DNA from 2 places in the Burkholderia sp. FERM BP-3421 genome. Region 2 is predicted to be linked to the other one. Evidence: predicted binding sites of a transcription regulator. Region 2 holds the regulator's gene; the other holds the start of a gene.
What was found. The regulator LexA, encoded in region 2, represses DNA repair genes until DNA is damaged. The targets are predictions, from matches to a motif close to ACTGTATNNNNATACAGT.
Positions count from the first base shown of each region.

Region 1 (7,683 bases), on a different replicon from region 2:
GAAGCCCATGATGACGATCCGCGCGGGATCGAGCGCATCTCGGCGCGCCCGCGCGCGTATCGTCCGCATCGCGCGCTGGCCGTCCTGCAACGGCGCGGCGCGCGACCATCCCTGGCCGGGCAGCCGGTACACCAGTTCGAATGCGGTGACGCCAAGCGATTTCAGCCACAGGCATGCAGGCGTGCTTTCGTTGCCCAGTTCGATATGGTCGTAGCCGCCGCCCGCGATCACGAGCGCGGCCGCGCCGTTGGGGCGCGCGGGGCGATACACGTTCAGGCGCGGCCGCGCGACATGCGACACGCTGCCGTTCTTGCCGGGCCGTTCGCCGTCGCCTGCGCCCTCGGGCGAGGGATCGGGCGGCGCGCCGGGCCACAGGTCGAGCGTTTCGTCCGGCGGCGTGCCGGAGGTCCGCGCGGCGGGATCGTCCGCCGCCTGCGCCGACGCGGTCAACATGCCGAGCCCGCCGGCCAGTGCCGCGCCGATCAGATCGCGTCGCTTGGGGTCCATCGCGCTGTTCTCCTGGCGCGTCGCGCGCCGTGGTCGGGGCCGTGCCGGCGCGCGACCCGAAGGGCGCGGCGGCGGCGCGGCAAGGACGCTATCGTCGCATAAGCGGCGACGGCGCGGGGAGGCCGCCGCGCGCGCTCAGTACGCGCCGGCCCCGGTCACCGCGTCCGTCACGATCGCGACGCCGGAACTGGTGCCGAGCCGGGTCGCGCCCGCCTCGACCATCGCGAGCGCGGCGGCGCGGTCGCGCACGCCGCCCGACGCCTTCACGCCGAGCACGGGGCCGACCGTGCGGCGCATCAGCGCGACGTCCGCGAGCGTCGCGCCGCCGTGGCCGAAGCCCGTCGAGGTCTTCACGAACGCGACGCCCAGGTCGCGGCAGATCTCGCACACGCTGACCTTTTCGGCGTCGCTGAGCAGCCCGGTCTCCAGGATCACCTTGAGCGGCGTCGCGCCGCAGGCGGCGTGAACCGCCGCGATGTCGGCCTTCACGTCGTCGAGACGGCCGCTCTTGAGCGCGCCGAGATTGATGACCATGTCGATCTCGCCCGCGCCGGCCCCGATCGCGGCCGAGGCCTCGAATGCCTTGGCGGCGCTGAGCCCGGCGCCGAGCGGGAAGCCGACCACCGAGCAGACCTCGACCTCGGTGCCGGCGAGCGCGGCGGCCGCGAGCGGCACGTTCGCCGAGTTGACGCACACCGAATAGAAACCATGCTCGGCGGCCTGGGCGCACAGCGCGCGGATCTGCGCATCGGTGGCGTCCGCCGCGAGCAGCGTGTGGTCGATCAGGCGGGCGAGCGGGGTGAGGGTGTCAGGCATGAAACGGACTCCAGAGGAACGTGCGACGAACCGGGTCACACGAAAGTTGATGTTTTAACACTGGTTTGTTACTAATAGCGCAGTTGCAGCGGACCGGGGCAGACTTCCCGGCGCGACGGATACCACGGAAGGACGAAGGATGGAAACCAAGAAGGGCGAGCGGATCAAGGCGTTGATGAACGTGCTGCAAGGGCAGAACGCGATTCATCTGCGCGAGGTGGCCGAACTGTTCGGCGTGTCCGAGATGACGATCCGCCGCGACCTGGCCGACAATCCGCACGGGCTCAGCCTGGTCGGCGGCTACATCACGCGCCACTTCGCCGCGCAGCGCAGCGACATCGGCGAATACCTGATCAGCGCGGAGAACAACCGGCAGATCGAGGAGAAGCGCAAGATCGGCAAGCTCGCCGCGCAGTTCGTGAAGACCGGCGACACGATCTTCCTCGACTGCGGCTCGACCACGCCGTTCGTCGTCGATTTCCTGCCCGACGAGCTGGAATTCACCGCCGTCTGCAATTCGCTGAACGTGTTCCTCAAGCTGCAGCAGAAGCCGCATTGCAACGTGATCCTGTGCGGCGGCACCTACCATCGCAAGAACATGGTGTTCGAGTCGAGCGCGGAGACCAGCATCCTCGACACGGTGCGCGTGTCGAAGGCGTTCATCTCGGCGGCGGGCGTGAGCGACCGCTGCGGCGTCACCTGCTTCAACTTCCATGAGGTCGACGTGAAGAAGCAGGTGATGCAGCGCTCGCAGAACAAGTTCCTGCTGGTCGACCATACCAAGTTCGACGAGGTCCGGCCCGCGTACTTCGCGGAGCTGGGCGACTTCAATTTCATCCTGTCCGACCATCAGCTGAACCGTAAATACGAACAGCTGATCCGCGAGCGCGGCGTGGCGCTCGTGACCTGAGCCGCGCGCGGCGCGACGGCGCGGGGCGAGCGGCGTGCGCGCGCCCCGCTTCATGCGCCCGGGACGCGCCGGGCGTCGAGCGGCGCGCGCGCCGGCAGCGCGGCAGGCGCGTGGCGCAGGCAGTAGACGCCGTAGCCGACGATCACGACGAAGCACAGCAGCGGCACCACGAAGGCGAGCTGCATGTTGCCGCCCGTGTGATCCGAGATCAGTCCTTGCAGCAGCGGCACCGCCGCGCCGCCGACGATGCTCATCACGAGGATCGAGCCCGCGTACTCGGTATCGCGGCCGAGCCCGTCGATCGTGAGCCCGTAGATCGTCGGCCAGCACGGGCCGAGGAACATGCTGACGCCGACCGCCGCAAAGACGGCCGTGATGTCGTGCACGCCGACCGTATAGGCGAGCAGCGCGATGCACAGCACGCCGTAGACGATCAGCACCTTGGCCGGGCCGACGCGCTTCATCACGAGCGTCGCCACCAGCTTGCCGACGAAGAACGCGAAGAAGGTCGCGAGCAGGTAGCGCGACGCGCCGCGCTCGTTGAGGCCGCCGATCTGCATCGCGAGCCGGATCGTGAAGCTCCACACGCCCACCTGCGCGCCCACGTACAGGAACTGCGCGACGATGCCCGCGACGAAGCGGCGGTTGCCGAACAGCCGCGCGAGCGTGCCGAGCGCATCGACGCGGCGCGCCGCGCCCGCGTCGGACGCGGGGCCCTTGCAGGCCGGGTAGGGCGTCAGCGCGAACACGACGAACACCGCGACCAGCACGACCACGATCCATTTGTACGGTTCGAGCGTGGCCTGGATCATCGCGAGCTGGTGCGTATGCGCGTCGGCGGCCGACATCCGCGCGAGCTGCGCATGCGAGGCGTCGCCTTCGCGGAAGATCAGGAAGCTGCCCATGCAGACGCCCGCCATCGCGCCGAACGGGTAGAAGGTCTGCGAGATGTTGAGGCGGCGGGTGCCGGTCTCGCGCGGCCCCATCAGCGTCGAATACGAATTCGCCGCGGTTTCGAGGAAGGACAGGCCGGCTGCGATCACGAACAACGCGACCAGGAACATCCCGTACTTCGCCGTCGACGCGGCCGGGAAGAACAGCAGGCAGCCGACCGTATAGAAGAACAGGCCGATCAGGATCGTGGTCTTGTAGCTGAACTTGCGCACCACGGTCGCGGCGGGAATCGCGAGGAAGAAGTAGCCGAGATAGAACGCCGACTGCACGAACGCCGACTCGAAATCGGACAGGAAGAACGATTTCTTGAACTGCGCGATCAGGACGTCGTTGAGGTTCGCGGCGGTGCCCCACAGCGCGAACAGGCAGCACAGCAGCGTGAACGCGAACAAGGGCGTCCGGTTCAGGTAATACCCGTCCGGCGTCTGGGCGATTCTGGTTCGGCTCATGCTGTCTCCTTCCCGTCGTGGATGTCGTGAAGCGAACCTGCATGGCGGCGCGCAAGGCGCGCCGTCAAAAAACGATGCCGCGCAGAAAGCGCGCGAACGTGGCGGCGTCGGCGTAGGCCTTCTGCGTGCCGCGGCCCGTGACCGAATGCGCGGCATACGCGGACGCGTGGCGCATCGCGTCGGCGACATCGCCCGCCGCGACGTAGCGGTGCGCGAAGCAGCCGATGTAGGCGTCGCCCGCGCCGGTGGTGTCGCGCGCGTCGACCGGCACGCCGGGCGCGTGGTGCGCGCCGCGCGCCGACATCCACAGCGAACCGCGCGCGCCCAGCGTGACGATCACGTTGCGCAGGCCGCGCTCGACGAGCGAGGCTGCCGCGCGCTCGATCGCGGCCGGCGAATCGACCGGCATGCCGGTAACGATCGCCAGCTCGGTTTCGTTCGGCACGAAGAACTCGGCTTGCGCGATCCGCGCGAGATCGAGGCCGGGCACCGCCGGCGCGGGGTTCAGCAGCACCGGGATGCCGCGCGCCGCGCCGAATTCGAGCGCGTAGTACACGGTGTCGAGCGCGATTTCGAGCTGCAGCACGATCAACGCGCAACTGGCGATGCGCTCGGCGGCGGCGTCGATGTCGGCGGGCAGCAGATGGCGGTTCGCGCCCTTGACGATCAGGATGCTGTTGCTCGAATCCGGCTCGACGAAGATCGGCGCGACTCCGCTCGGCACGCCCGGCACCCGCCGCACGTGCTCGGTGTCGATGCCGGCCTGCGCGAAATTGCGCAGCGTGTTGTCCGCGAACAGGTCGTCGCCGACCTTCGTGACCATCACCACCTCCGCGCCGAGCTTCGCGGCCGCGACCGCCTGGTTCGCGCCCTTGCCGCCGCAGCCGATCTCGAAACCGGGCGCTTCCAGCGTCTCGCCGCGAACCGGCATGCGGTCCACATAGGTCACCAGGTCGACCATGTTGCTGCCGATTACAGCGATCTTGCCCATCTTGGTGTCGTCTCCAGGTCCAGGTCTCGCGGGCGGGTGCGGCTGCCGGCGTCAATTTTGTAAATATAATCACATGAAATGTTGGAATTCAATCTTTTTGTGTGATGCCCATATCAAACCTCGGAGGCGGGCGAGCCTCGTCCGGCCTTCGCCGCGGCCGCTTGCCCGGCGCTTTTTGCTATCATCGCGGCTGTATAAACATACAGTGATCGCACCCCGTGTCGACCGCGCCATCGTCTCCTCCCGCGTTCTACTACCTGTCGAATTTCGAGCGCGCGCTCGCGTGGCTCGATGCCCGCTACGACGATCTGTTCGACGACGCCGAACGCGCGTTCCTGCGCGATTTCGCCGCGTTGCCGCGCGCGTCGCGGGCGCTGCTCGTGCGGATGCTGATGCGCAAGGGGCCGCTGTTTCGCGAAAGCAAGCTGACGTACGACGAGATCGGTCCCGCGCGCGACGCGGCGGCCGCGCTGATCGCCCTCGGCTGGGTCGATCCGGCGCCCGGGCTGTCGCTCGACCAGCTGTTCGCGCTCGTCACGCGCGCGGAACTCGCGCACCTTGTCCCGGCCGGCGCGGGCGCGCGCAAGGCCGACCTGCTCGCGCACCTGCGCGCCGGCATCGGCGACGGCGAGATCCGTCCGTTTTCCGCATGGCATCCGGCGGCGGACGAACGCGTGCTCGCGGTGACGGTCGGTCCGTTGTGCGATCGCCTGCGGCTGATGTTCTTCGGCAACCTGTACCAGGACTGGTCGGAATTCGTGCTGGCCGATCTCGGCGTGTTCCAGTATGAGCCGGTTGCGCTCGGGCCCGCGTCGCGCGCGTTCCAGCGGCGCGAGGAGGTCGACGCCTATCTCGCGCTGCATGCCTGCCGCGAGGCGCTGGCCGTCTGGCCGGACGACGCGCCGCTCGACGCGCTGACGGCCGCCGCGGATGCGCTCGCGTCCGACAATCCCTGGCTCGCCACGCGTCGCGCGAAGCTGCTGTTCCAGGTGGGCCAGACCTGCGAGCGGCGCGGCGAATGGGCCGGCGCGCTGGCGGCCTACCTGCGCAGCGCGTGGCCCGGCAGCCGTCACCGGCGAGTGCGCGTGCTCGAACGCAGCGGCCAGGAGGCGGAAGCGCTCGCGCTGGCCGAGCGCGCCGCGCGCGAGCCCGAGAGCGAGGAGGAGGCGCAGCGCCTCGCGCGCATGCTGCCGCGCCTGCGTCGCCGCGCCGGCGGGCCGGTCGCGCGCGCCGCGCGTCCCGGGGCGATTCCGCGCGGCGTGCTGCGGCTTGCGCCGCCCGCCGGGCCCTTCACGGTCGAGACCGCGGTGCGCGACCATCTGTCCTGCGACGAAGCCCCGGTGCACTACGTCGAGAACACGCTGATCAATTCGCTGTTCGGCCTGTTGTGCTGGGAGCCGGTGTTCGCGGCGCTGCCGGGCGCGTTCTTCCACCCGTTCCAGCGCGGGCCGGCCGACCTGCACGCGCCCGACTTCCGGGCGCGCCGCGCCGCGCAGTTCGACGCGTGCCTCGCACAGCTCGACAGCGACGCCTATCGCGAGACGATCCTGCGCCACTACGCGCAGAAGGCCGGGGTGCAGTCGCCGTTCGTGTTCTGGGGCGCGCTCGACGACACCTTGCTCGCGCAGGCGCTCGCCTGCCTGCCGGCCGCGCATCTGCGGCTGTGGTTCGAGCGGCTCCTGCAGGACATACGCGGCAACCGCTCGGGGCTGCCGGACCTGGTCCGTTTCTGGCCGGCCGAACGCCGCTACGAGCTGATCGAGGTGAAGGCGCCGGGCGACCGCCTTCAGGACAACCAGATCCGCTGGCTGTCGTACTGCGTCGCGCACGGGATGCCGGTGCGCGTGCTCGACGTGGAATGGCGCGATGCGCCGGGCGAGACCCGCGAGGTCGACGAGGAGGCGGGCGCATGAGCTACGTCGTCGCGGTGCGGGCGTTGTGCGAGTTCACCGCGCGGGGCGGCGATCTCGACCTGCGCTTCACGCCCGCGCCGACCGCGCAGGAAGGCATCGCCGGACACGGCCGGGTGACGTCGCGGCGCAGCGACGGCTATGAACGGGAGGTCACGCTGTCGGGCGCGCATGGCGCGCTCACGGTGCGCGGCCGCGCGGACGGCTACGACCCGGCGCTGAACCGCCTCGAAGAGATCAAGACCTATCGCGGCGCGCTGGAGCGGATGCCCGCGAACCACCGGGCGCTGCACTGGGCGCAGGCGCGCGTCTACGGCCATCTGCTGTGCCGCGCGCGCGGGCTGGCGGAACTGACCGTCGCGCTCGTCTATTTCGACATCGCGAGCCAGGTCGAGACGATCCTGACGGAGTCGCACACGGCGGCGTCGCTGGAGGCGTTCTTCGTCGACCAGTGCGAGCGCTTCGCCGGGTGGGCCGCGCGCGAGACCGCGCATCGCGCGGCGCGCAACGCGGCGCTGCTGGCGCTGCCGTTTCCGCACGGACAGTTCCGCAGCGGCCAGCGCGAGCTGGCGGTCGCGGTCTATCGCGCGGCGCGCGACGGGCGCTGCCTGCTCGCGCAGGCGCCGACCGGCATCGGCAAGACGCTCGGCACCTTGTTCCCGATGCTGAAGGCGTGCGGCGAGGACCGGCTCGACCGGGTGTTCTTCCTGACCGCGAAAACCCCGGGCCGCGCGCTCGCGCTGGAGGCGCTCGACACGCTGCGCGGCGGCGCGGCCGACGGCGTGCCGCTGCGCACGCTCGAACTGGTGGCGCGCGACAAATCCTGCGAGCATCCGGACAAGGCATGCCACGGCGAGTCCTGTCCGCTCGCGCGCGGTTTCCACGACAAGCTCGCGGCCGCGCGGGCCGAGGCGCTCGACGGGCGGCGGCTCGACCGGGCGGCGGTGCGGGCCGTCGCGCTCGCGCACGAGGTCTGTCCGTATTACCTCGCGCAGGAGCTGGCGCGCTGGAGCGACGTGGTGATCGGCGACTACAACTATTACTACGACAGCGGCGGCGCGCTGCTGTACGGCCTCGCGCAGCAGAACCAGTGGCGCGTCGGGGTGCTGGTCGACGAGGCGCACAACCTGCTCGAGCGCGCGCGCC
Region 1 covers NZ_CP117781.1:1,894,168-1,901,850, reverse strand. The annotation lists gene Bsp3421_RS11405 (alpha/beta hydrolase) at 1-507, opposite strand, end outside; gene deoC (deoxyribose-phosphate aldolase) at 643-1,323, opposite strand; gene deoR (DNA-binding transcriptional repressor DeoR) at 1,463-2,233, shown strand; gene fucP (L-fucose:H+ symporter permease) at 2,284-3,636, opposite strand; gene rbsK (ribokinase) at 3,701-4,627, opposite strand; gene Bsp3421_RS11380 (VRR-NUC domain-containing protein) at 4,846-6,540, shown strand; gene Bsp3421_RS11375 (ATP-dependent DNA helicase) at 6,537-7,683, shown strand, end outside.
Region 1: the regulator LexA is predicted to act here: its motif matches at 4,817-4,834, upstream of Bsp3421_RS11380 (VRR-NUC domain-containing protein).

Region 2 (7,683 bases):
GCGGCTGGCGGAAGGCCCGGGTGCAGCGCCAGCGCGAAATCGAACCAACCGGACAAGGCCCGCGACATGAGGGTGTCGCATCGACCCACTACGTTACGTCGACGCGCCCCGAGGCATTCGTCCGCCGAAGTCAAGCCGGGACATTTTGCGAAGTGAAGTGTGATCTCGGGCGATTTTTCAAGAAACCGCCCGTTGCGAGCGGGATTTTATGCTTGACGATCAACGAGATGAATTCGAACGGGATCGACTCGATGAGGGAAAGCTGCGCGTGCACGACGCGTCGCCCGCCGCTCGGCCACGCCGGTCGGCTGCGCGTCGCAGCGGGTCTTGCCGGACCGCGTGCGGCCCGGCGTGGCGCGCGTCAGGCGGCTTCGCGCAGCTGCCCGGCGATCTCCGCTTCCGTCAGGTGCGGCGCGAACATCTCGATCAGCCGGTAGGCATAGGCGCGCAGGAACGCGCCCTTGCGCAACCCGACCCGGGTCGTGCTCGCCTCGAACAGGTGCTGCGTGTCGAGCGCGACGAGCCCCGCGTCGCGCTGCGCGTCGTAGGCCATCGCGGCGACCACGCCGATGCCCATGCCCAGCTCGACGTAGGTCTTGATCACGTCGGCGTCGATCGCGGTCAGCACGACGTCGGGCACCGCGCCCGACTTTGCAAACGCCTGGTCGATGTGCGAGCGCCCGGTGAAGTCCTGGTCATAGGTGATGATCGGATACTCGGCGATGTCGTCGAGCGAAAGATTCTGCCGGCCGACCAGCGGATGATCCTTCGGCACGACCACCACGTGGTGCCATGAATAGCACGGGAACGTGACGATATCCGGATAGCGGTCGAGCGCCTCGGTCGAGATGCCGAGGTCCGCCTCGCCGCTCAGGATCATCTGCGCGATCTGCTGCGGGCTGCCCTGGCGCAGCGCCAGATGCACCTTCGGGTAGACCTCGGTGAACTGGCGGATCACCTTCGGCAGCGCGTAGCGCGCCTGCGTGTGGGTGGTCGCGACGACGAGATGGCCGCTGTCCTGGTCCGCATACTGGCGCGCCACCCGGCGCAGGTTCTCGGCGTCGAGCAGCATGCGCTCGATCAACTGGTGCACCGCCTTGCCCGGCTCGGTCAGCCCGGTCAGGCGTTTGCCGCGCCGGATGAAGATGTCGACGCCCAGCTCGTCCTCGAGATCCTTGATCTGCTTCGAGACGCCCGACTGCGACGTGTAGAGCACGTTCGCGACTTCGGTCAGGTTCATGTTCTGGCGCACGGCCTCGCGCACGAAGCGCAGTTGCTGGAAATTCATGGGTAAGCCTCTTTCCTAGGCGATTATCGTTGTTGGTCTGGACTGCCTGTTGAATTCATTGCGCCGGAAACACGCGCACCGCGCGCGGCACCACCGTCGCGCCGTCGCCGACCTCGAGCGACAGCGCGCGCCACGCGTCGCGGTCCAGCTCCGCCTCGAGCAGACGGCCCGCGGCGCGCGTGTGCAACTCGACCCGCACCGAGCCGCCGAGCGGCACCACGCGACGCACGTCGACCGCGATGCCGTCCTGCCGCGCATCCGCGCGCGGCACCAATTGAAGATCGTGCGGCCGCACGAACGCGAACGCGGGGCCGGCGAAATCCGCATCGACCGCGATCGGCGCGGCCGCGCCGTCGGCGACGAAGCCCTGGCCGCCGACCGTGCCCGACAGCCGGTTCGCCGCGCCCAGGAACTCGTAGACGAACGCGCTTTGGGGATGATCGTATACCTGCTGCGGGCTGCCGACCTGCTCGACCCGGCCGTGATTCAGCACGACGATGCGATCGGCGACCTCGAGCGCCTCCTCCTGGTCGTGCGTGACGAAGATCGTCGAGATGTGCAGGTCGTCGTGCAGACGCCGCAGCCAGCTGCGCAGCTCCTTGCGCACCTTCGCGTCGAGCGCGCCGAACGGCTCGTCGAGCAGCAGCACCTTCGGCTCGACCGCGAGCGCGCGCGCGAGCGCGATGCGTTGCCGCTGGCCGCCCGACAGCTCGGACGGATAGCGCTCGGCGAGCCAGTCGAGCTGCACCAGCTGCAACAGTTCGTGCACCTTGGCGCGGATCACGGCGTCCGACGGCCGCTCGCGGCGCGGCTTCACGCGCAGCCCGAACGCGACGTTCTCGAACACCGTCATGTGGCGGAACAGCGCGTAGTGCTGGAACACGAAGCCGACCTGCCGCTCGCGCGCGCCGACCGACGCGACGTCGAGGCCCTGCAGCACGACCTGGCCGCCGTCCGCGTATTCGAGCCCGGCGATCACGCGCAGCAGCGTGGTCTTGCCGCAGCCGGACGGCCCGAGCAGCGCGACCAGCTCGCCGGGCGGGAAATCGAGCGAAACGTGGTCGAGCGCGGTGAAGTCGCCGAAGCGCTTGTGCAGATTACGTACGGTGATGCCCATCTGGTGTGCCTCTTTACGGATTCGACGATGCGGTGACGGGGCCGGCATGCGCGGGGGCGGCGTCGCGCGCGCCCGCGAGTTCGGCCGACAGGTGGCGCTCGGCGAGCAGCTTGAGCGCGAGCGTCACGAGCGCGAGCAGTGCGAGCACCGACGCGACCGCGAACGCGGCGGCGAAGTTGTATTCGTTGTAGAGAATCTCGACGTGCAGCGGCATCGTGTCGGTCTGGCCGCGAATGTGGCCGGACACCACCGACACCGCGCCGAATTCGCCCATCGCGCGCGCATTGCACAGGATCACGCCGTACAGCAGCCCCCACTTCACGTTCGGCAGCGTCACGCGGCGGAAGATCTGCCAGCCCGACGCGCCCAGCACGCGCGCGGCCTCCTCCTCGTCGGCGCCCTGCGCCTGCATCAGCGGGATCAGCTCGCGCGCGACGAACGGGAAGGTCACGAAGATCGTCGCGAGCACGATGCCGGGCACGGCGAAGATGATCTGCACGTCATGCGCCTGGAGCCAGGGGCCGAACCAGCCCTGCGCGCCGAACAGCAGCACGTAGATGAGGCCGGAGATCACCGGCGACACCGAGAACGGCAGGTCGATCAGCGTCGTCAGGAGCGCCTTGCCGCGGAATTCGAACTTCGCGATCGCCCACGATGCGCATACGCCGAACACGAGGTTGAGCGGCACCGCGATCAGCGCGACCGTCAGCGTGAGCTTGATGGCCGACCAGGCGTCCGGATCGGCGAGCGCGTCGAGATAGAAGCCGACGCCCTTGCGCAGCGCTTCGACGAACACGGCGGCGAGCGGCACGACGAGAAACAGCGCGAGGAACAGCAGCGCGCTGCCGGTCAGCAGCCAGCGCACCGCGCGCGATTCGCTGACGGGATCGAGCCGGCGCGCGGCGCGGCGGGCGGCGTCGGCCGCGGGTGGGGTGGGCAGCACGGCGGTGGTCTCCCGGGTCATTGCGCGGCTCCCGTCGCCAGCGCGGCCGGCGCCGGGCCGCCCGCGCCGCGGCGCGTACGGCGTTGCAGATACCACTGCAGCGTATTGATCAGCAGCAGCATCAGGAACGAGACGACCAGCATCACGACCGCGATCGCGGTCGCCCCCGCGTAGTCGTACTGTTCGAGCTTGGTGATGATCAGGAGCGAGGTGATTTCCGACTTCATCGGCACGTTGCCGGCGATGAAGATCACCGAGCCGTATTCGCCGAGCGCGCGCGCGAACGCGAGCGCGAAGCCCGTCAGCAGCGCGGGCGTCACGGCGGGCAGCACGACCCGGCGGAACGTGAGCCAGCGCGACGCGCCGAGGCACGCGGCCGCCTCCTCCTGCTCGCGTTCGAAATCCTCGAGCACCGGCTGCACGGTGCGCACGACGAACGGCAGCCCGATGAAGGTCAGCGCGACCAGCACGCCGAACGGCGTGAACGCGACCTTGATGCCGAACGGCGCGAGGTACTGGCCGATCCAGCCGTTGCTCGCATACACGGCCGCGAGCGAGATGCCCGCGACCGAGGTCGGCAGCGCGAACGGCAGGTCGACGATCGCATCGACGACCCGCTTGAACGGGAACGTGTAGCGCACCAGCACCCACGCCACGAGAAAGCCGAACACCGCGTTGATCAGCGCGCCGCCCAGCGCGGCCGTGAAGGTCAGCCGGTACGACGCGAGCACGCGCGGCGAGGTGGTCGCCGCGACGAACTGCGGCCAGCTCAGCGTCGCGGTTTTCAGGAAGGTGGCGGCGAGCGGAATCAGCACCACGAGGCTCAGATAGGCCACCGTGATGCCGAGCGTCACGCCGAATCCGGGCAACGCGCTCGGCTTGCGGAAGGTGAACGTCGTCATGCGTCTTGCGGTTCCAGGGTCATGCACATGGGATTCACGCCGACAGGCGCGCCTTGCGGGCGCGCCTGTCGGCGGTTCGATGGGTCGGCGGCGTCGCGCGCCGCCGGCTCGCTCATTGCGGCACGTAGATCGAATCGAACACGCCGCCGTCGGCGAAATGCGTCTTCTGCGCATTCGTCCAGCCGCCGAACGTGTCGTCGACCGTGTACAGCTTGAGTTTCGGGAACTGCCTGGTCAGCGCGGCCGGCACGTCCTTCGAGCGCGGCCGGTAATAGTTGCGCGCGGCGATTTCCTGGCCCTGCGGGCTGTACAGGAAGTTCAGGTACGCCTCGGCCAGCGCGCGCGTGCCTTTCTTGTCGACCACCTTGTCCACCACCGCGACGGGCGGCTCGGCCAGGATGCTGACCGACGGCACGACGATCTCGAACTTGTCGGGCCCGAACTCCTTGAGCGACAGGAACGCCTCGTTCTCCCACGCGATCAGCACGTCGCCGATGCCGCGCTGGACGAAGCTCGTGGTCGCGCCGCGCGCGCCCGAATCGAGCACGCCCGCGTTCTTGTACAGCTTTGCGATGAAGTCCTTCGCGGTCTGCTCGTTGCCGCCCGGCTTGTGCTGCGCGTACGCCCACGCCGCCAGGTAGTTCCAGCGCGCGCCGCCCGAGGTCTTCGGATTCGGCGTGACGATCGACACGCCCGGCTTCACGAGGTCGTCCCAGTCCTTGATGCCCTTCGGATTGCCCTTGCGCACCAGGAACACGATGGTCGACGTATAGGGCGACGCGTTGTCCGGCAGGCGCTTTTGCCAGTCCTTCGCGAGCAGCCCCTTGTTGGCGAGCGCGTCGATGTCATAGGCGAGCGCGAGCGTGACGACGTCCGCCTGCAGCCCGTCGAGCACCGAGCGCGCCTGCGCGCCGGAGCCGCCGTGCGACTGCTTGAAGTTGACGGTCTCGCCGGTCTTCGCCTTCCACGCCTTGCCGAACGCCTGGTTGAAGTCCTGATACAGCTCGCGGGTCGGGTCGTACGACACGTTCAGGAAGGTGGTATCCGCGTGCGCATGGGCCACGACGCCGAGCGCCGCCGCCGCGCCGAGCGCGAATGTCGCCATCAGGCGGCGCACGCCGCTCGCTAACCCCGTGTTGCGCTTGACCATCCGTTGTTCTCCGGTGTGTGGTGGTTTGTTGCAGATGCCGAGCCAGTCTAGCGAACACCTTTCATCATTAAAAATAATCGTTCCTCATTTTTTAATACCCAAAAGTGGTAATGACGGCCTGATCGGCGGCTGAGGCAGATGGAGCGGCGCTGTGACGGCGCGACGAGACGGCGAAACCGGCGCGATAGCGACGAACTTCACGTAACACTTGAATTTCGCCGGATACTGTATAAAAATACAGATCACTGTCTATCCATACAGTCATGCCATGATCAAACTCACCGCCCGTCAGCAGCAAGTAGTCGACTTGATCCGCCGCGCGATCGAGCGCTCGGGGTTCCCGCCCACCCGCGCGGAGATCGCGGCCGAGCTGGGTTTCAGCTCGCCGAACGCCGCCGAGGAACATCTGCGCGCGCTGGCGCGCAAGGGGGTGATCGAGCTGGCGGCCGGCGCCTCGCGCGGCATCCGCCTGCTCGGCCTGGAAGATGTGCCGCACCAGCTCACGCTGCCGCACGCGACGCTGATGCAGCTGCCGCTCGTCGGCCGCGTCGCGGCCGGCAGCCCGATCCTCGCGCAGGAACATATCTCCCAGCACTACGCATGCGACCCGGCGCTGTTCTCCAGCAAGCCCGACTACCTGTTGAAGGTGCGCGGCCTGTCGATGCGCGACGCGGGCATTCTCGACGGCGACCTGCTCGCCGTGCAGAAGCGCACCGAGGCGAAGGACGGCCAGATCATCGTCGCGCGGCTCGGCGACGACGTCACGGTCAAGCGCCTGAAGCGCCGCCCGGGCGGGCTCGAGCTGATCGCCGAGAACCCCGATTACGACAATATTTTCGTGAAGGCCGGCAGCGCGGAGTTCGCGCTGGAGGGCATCGCCGTCGGATTGATCCGCTCGGGCGAGCTCTGATCGCCGCTGATCGTCATTCCGTCGTCCGTCAGGATCTGGAGAACACCATGGAACGCCTTGCCCGCCTGCTGCCTTTTCGTCCGTTCGGCCGTCTGCGTCACCTGCGCGGCCGCACGCCCTGCGCGCCGCTGGCGGCCGTGCAGCCCGCCGCGGCCCCCGAGGCCGGGCAGGCTTCGCTGCTGCCGTCGTCGCTGCCGGCGTTCGCGCGCGTCTCGCTGAATGCCGGGCTCAATCACGCCGAGCCGGCGCGGCGCGCGCCGGTCCGCGTCTATCACGGGCAATCGCGCGTGATCATGGTCGGCACGCTCGACGCCGTGTGCCGCATGATCGATCGCTGCATCGCAGAGGAACGTTCCGCGGCGTAATCGTGTCTCTGCTACGGAACATTTCCGACGGAGGCCGATTGAACCCATCCACGAGCCGGACCAGCCGGCTCAAACCGATACTGATCGTCGCCATAGTCGCCGCGATCATTGCGATTATCGTCTACGCGTATGTGTCGCCTTATCTCGCGCTCAGGCAACTGAAGCAAGCGGTCGACGCGCGCGATGCGCAGGCCATCAGCGCATACGTCGACTACCCGGCGCTGCGGGTCAGCCTCAAACAGCAGGTCACCGGTGAGCTGATGCGCCGTATCGACGCGCGGCAGCGCGACAACCCGCTCGCGATTCTCGGCGCGCTGGTCGGCTCCGCGTTGATCGGCCCGCTGGTCGACGCCTATGCGACGCCCGACGGCGTGGCCGCGTTGCTGAGCGGCATGCCGCCGCGCGGGCAGCCCGGTGAGCAGCCGCCGAAGCTCGACAACGCCCCCGCGCAAGCGGCCGGCGCCGCGCCGCCGGCGTCCAGCGCACCGCCCGACGCCGACGAGGCGTCGCCGCAAACCAGCGCGGGTTACCGGAATATCGACGAGTTCGTGGTCACGTATCAGCGCAACACGGGCGACGCGCGTTACGCGGCGATCTTCCACCGCGACGGCTTGTTCGGCTGGAAACTGTCGGCCATCGACCTGCATTGACGAATGCCGCGCAAGGTGCGACCGGGGTCGCGCCGCCTGCGCGCGGCATCGGGTGAGACGAGCATCTCACCCCGTCGCACGCCACGCTCAGTGGCTGGCGGCCGCTTCCTTCTCCTTCGCGCTCTCCGCACGCTGCTCCGCCGACGACGAGCAGGCCACGAGGATGCTGCACGACACGCGGTCGAGCAGCTGCGTATTGCCCGAGCCCATCCACCAGCGCGACAGCCCGCTGCGGCAGCGATGGCCGACCACGACAAGATCCGCGCCCAGCTGGGTCGCGAGATTCGCGATTTCGTCGATGGGATAGCCGAACGCGAAGTGGCCCTGCGCCTGTACGCCGCGCTCGGTCAGCCAGTTC
Region 2 covers NZ_CP117782.1:1,341,895-1,349,577, forward strand. The annotation lists gene Bsp3421_RS21905 (CysB family HTH-type transcriptional regulator) at 362-1,288, opposite strand; gene Bsp3421_RS21910 (sulfate/molybdate ABC transporter ATP-binding protein) at 1,344-2,405, opposite strand; gene cysW (sulfate ABC transporter permease subunit CysW) at 2,419-3,369, opposite strand; gene cysT (sulfate ABC transporter permease subunit CysT) at 3,366-4,250, opposite strand; gene Bsp3421_RS21925 (sulfate ABC transporter substrate-binding protein) at 4,363-5,400, opposite strand; gene lexA (transcriptional repressor LexA) at 5,669-6,310, shown strand; gene Bsp3421_RS21935 (hypothetical protein) at 6,358-6,675, shown strand; gene Bsp3421_RS21940 (DUF2939 domain-containing protein) at 6,714-7,325, shown strand; gene Bsp3421_RS21945 (universal stress protein) at 7,413-7,683, opposite strand, start outside.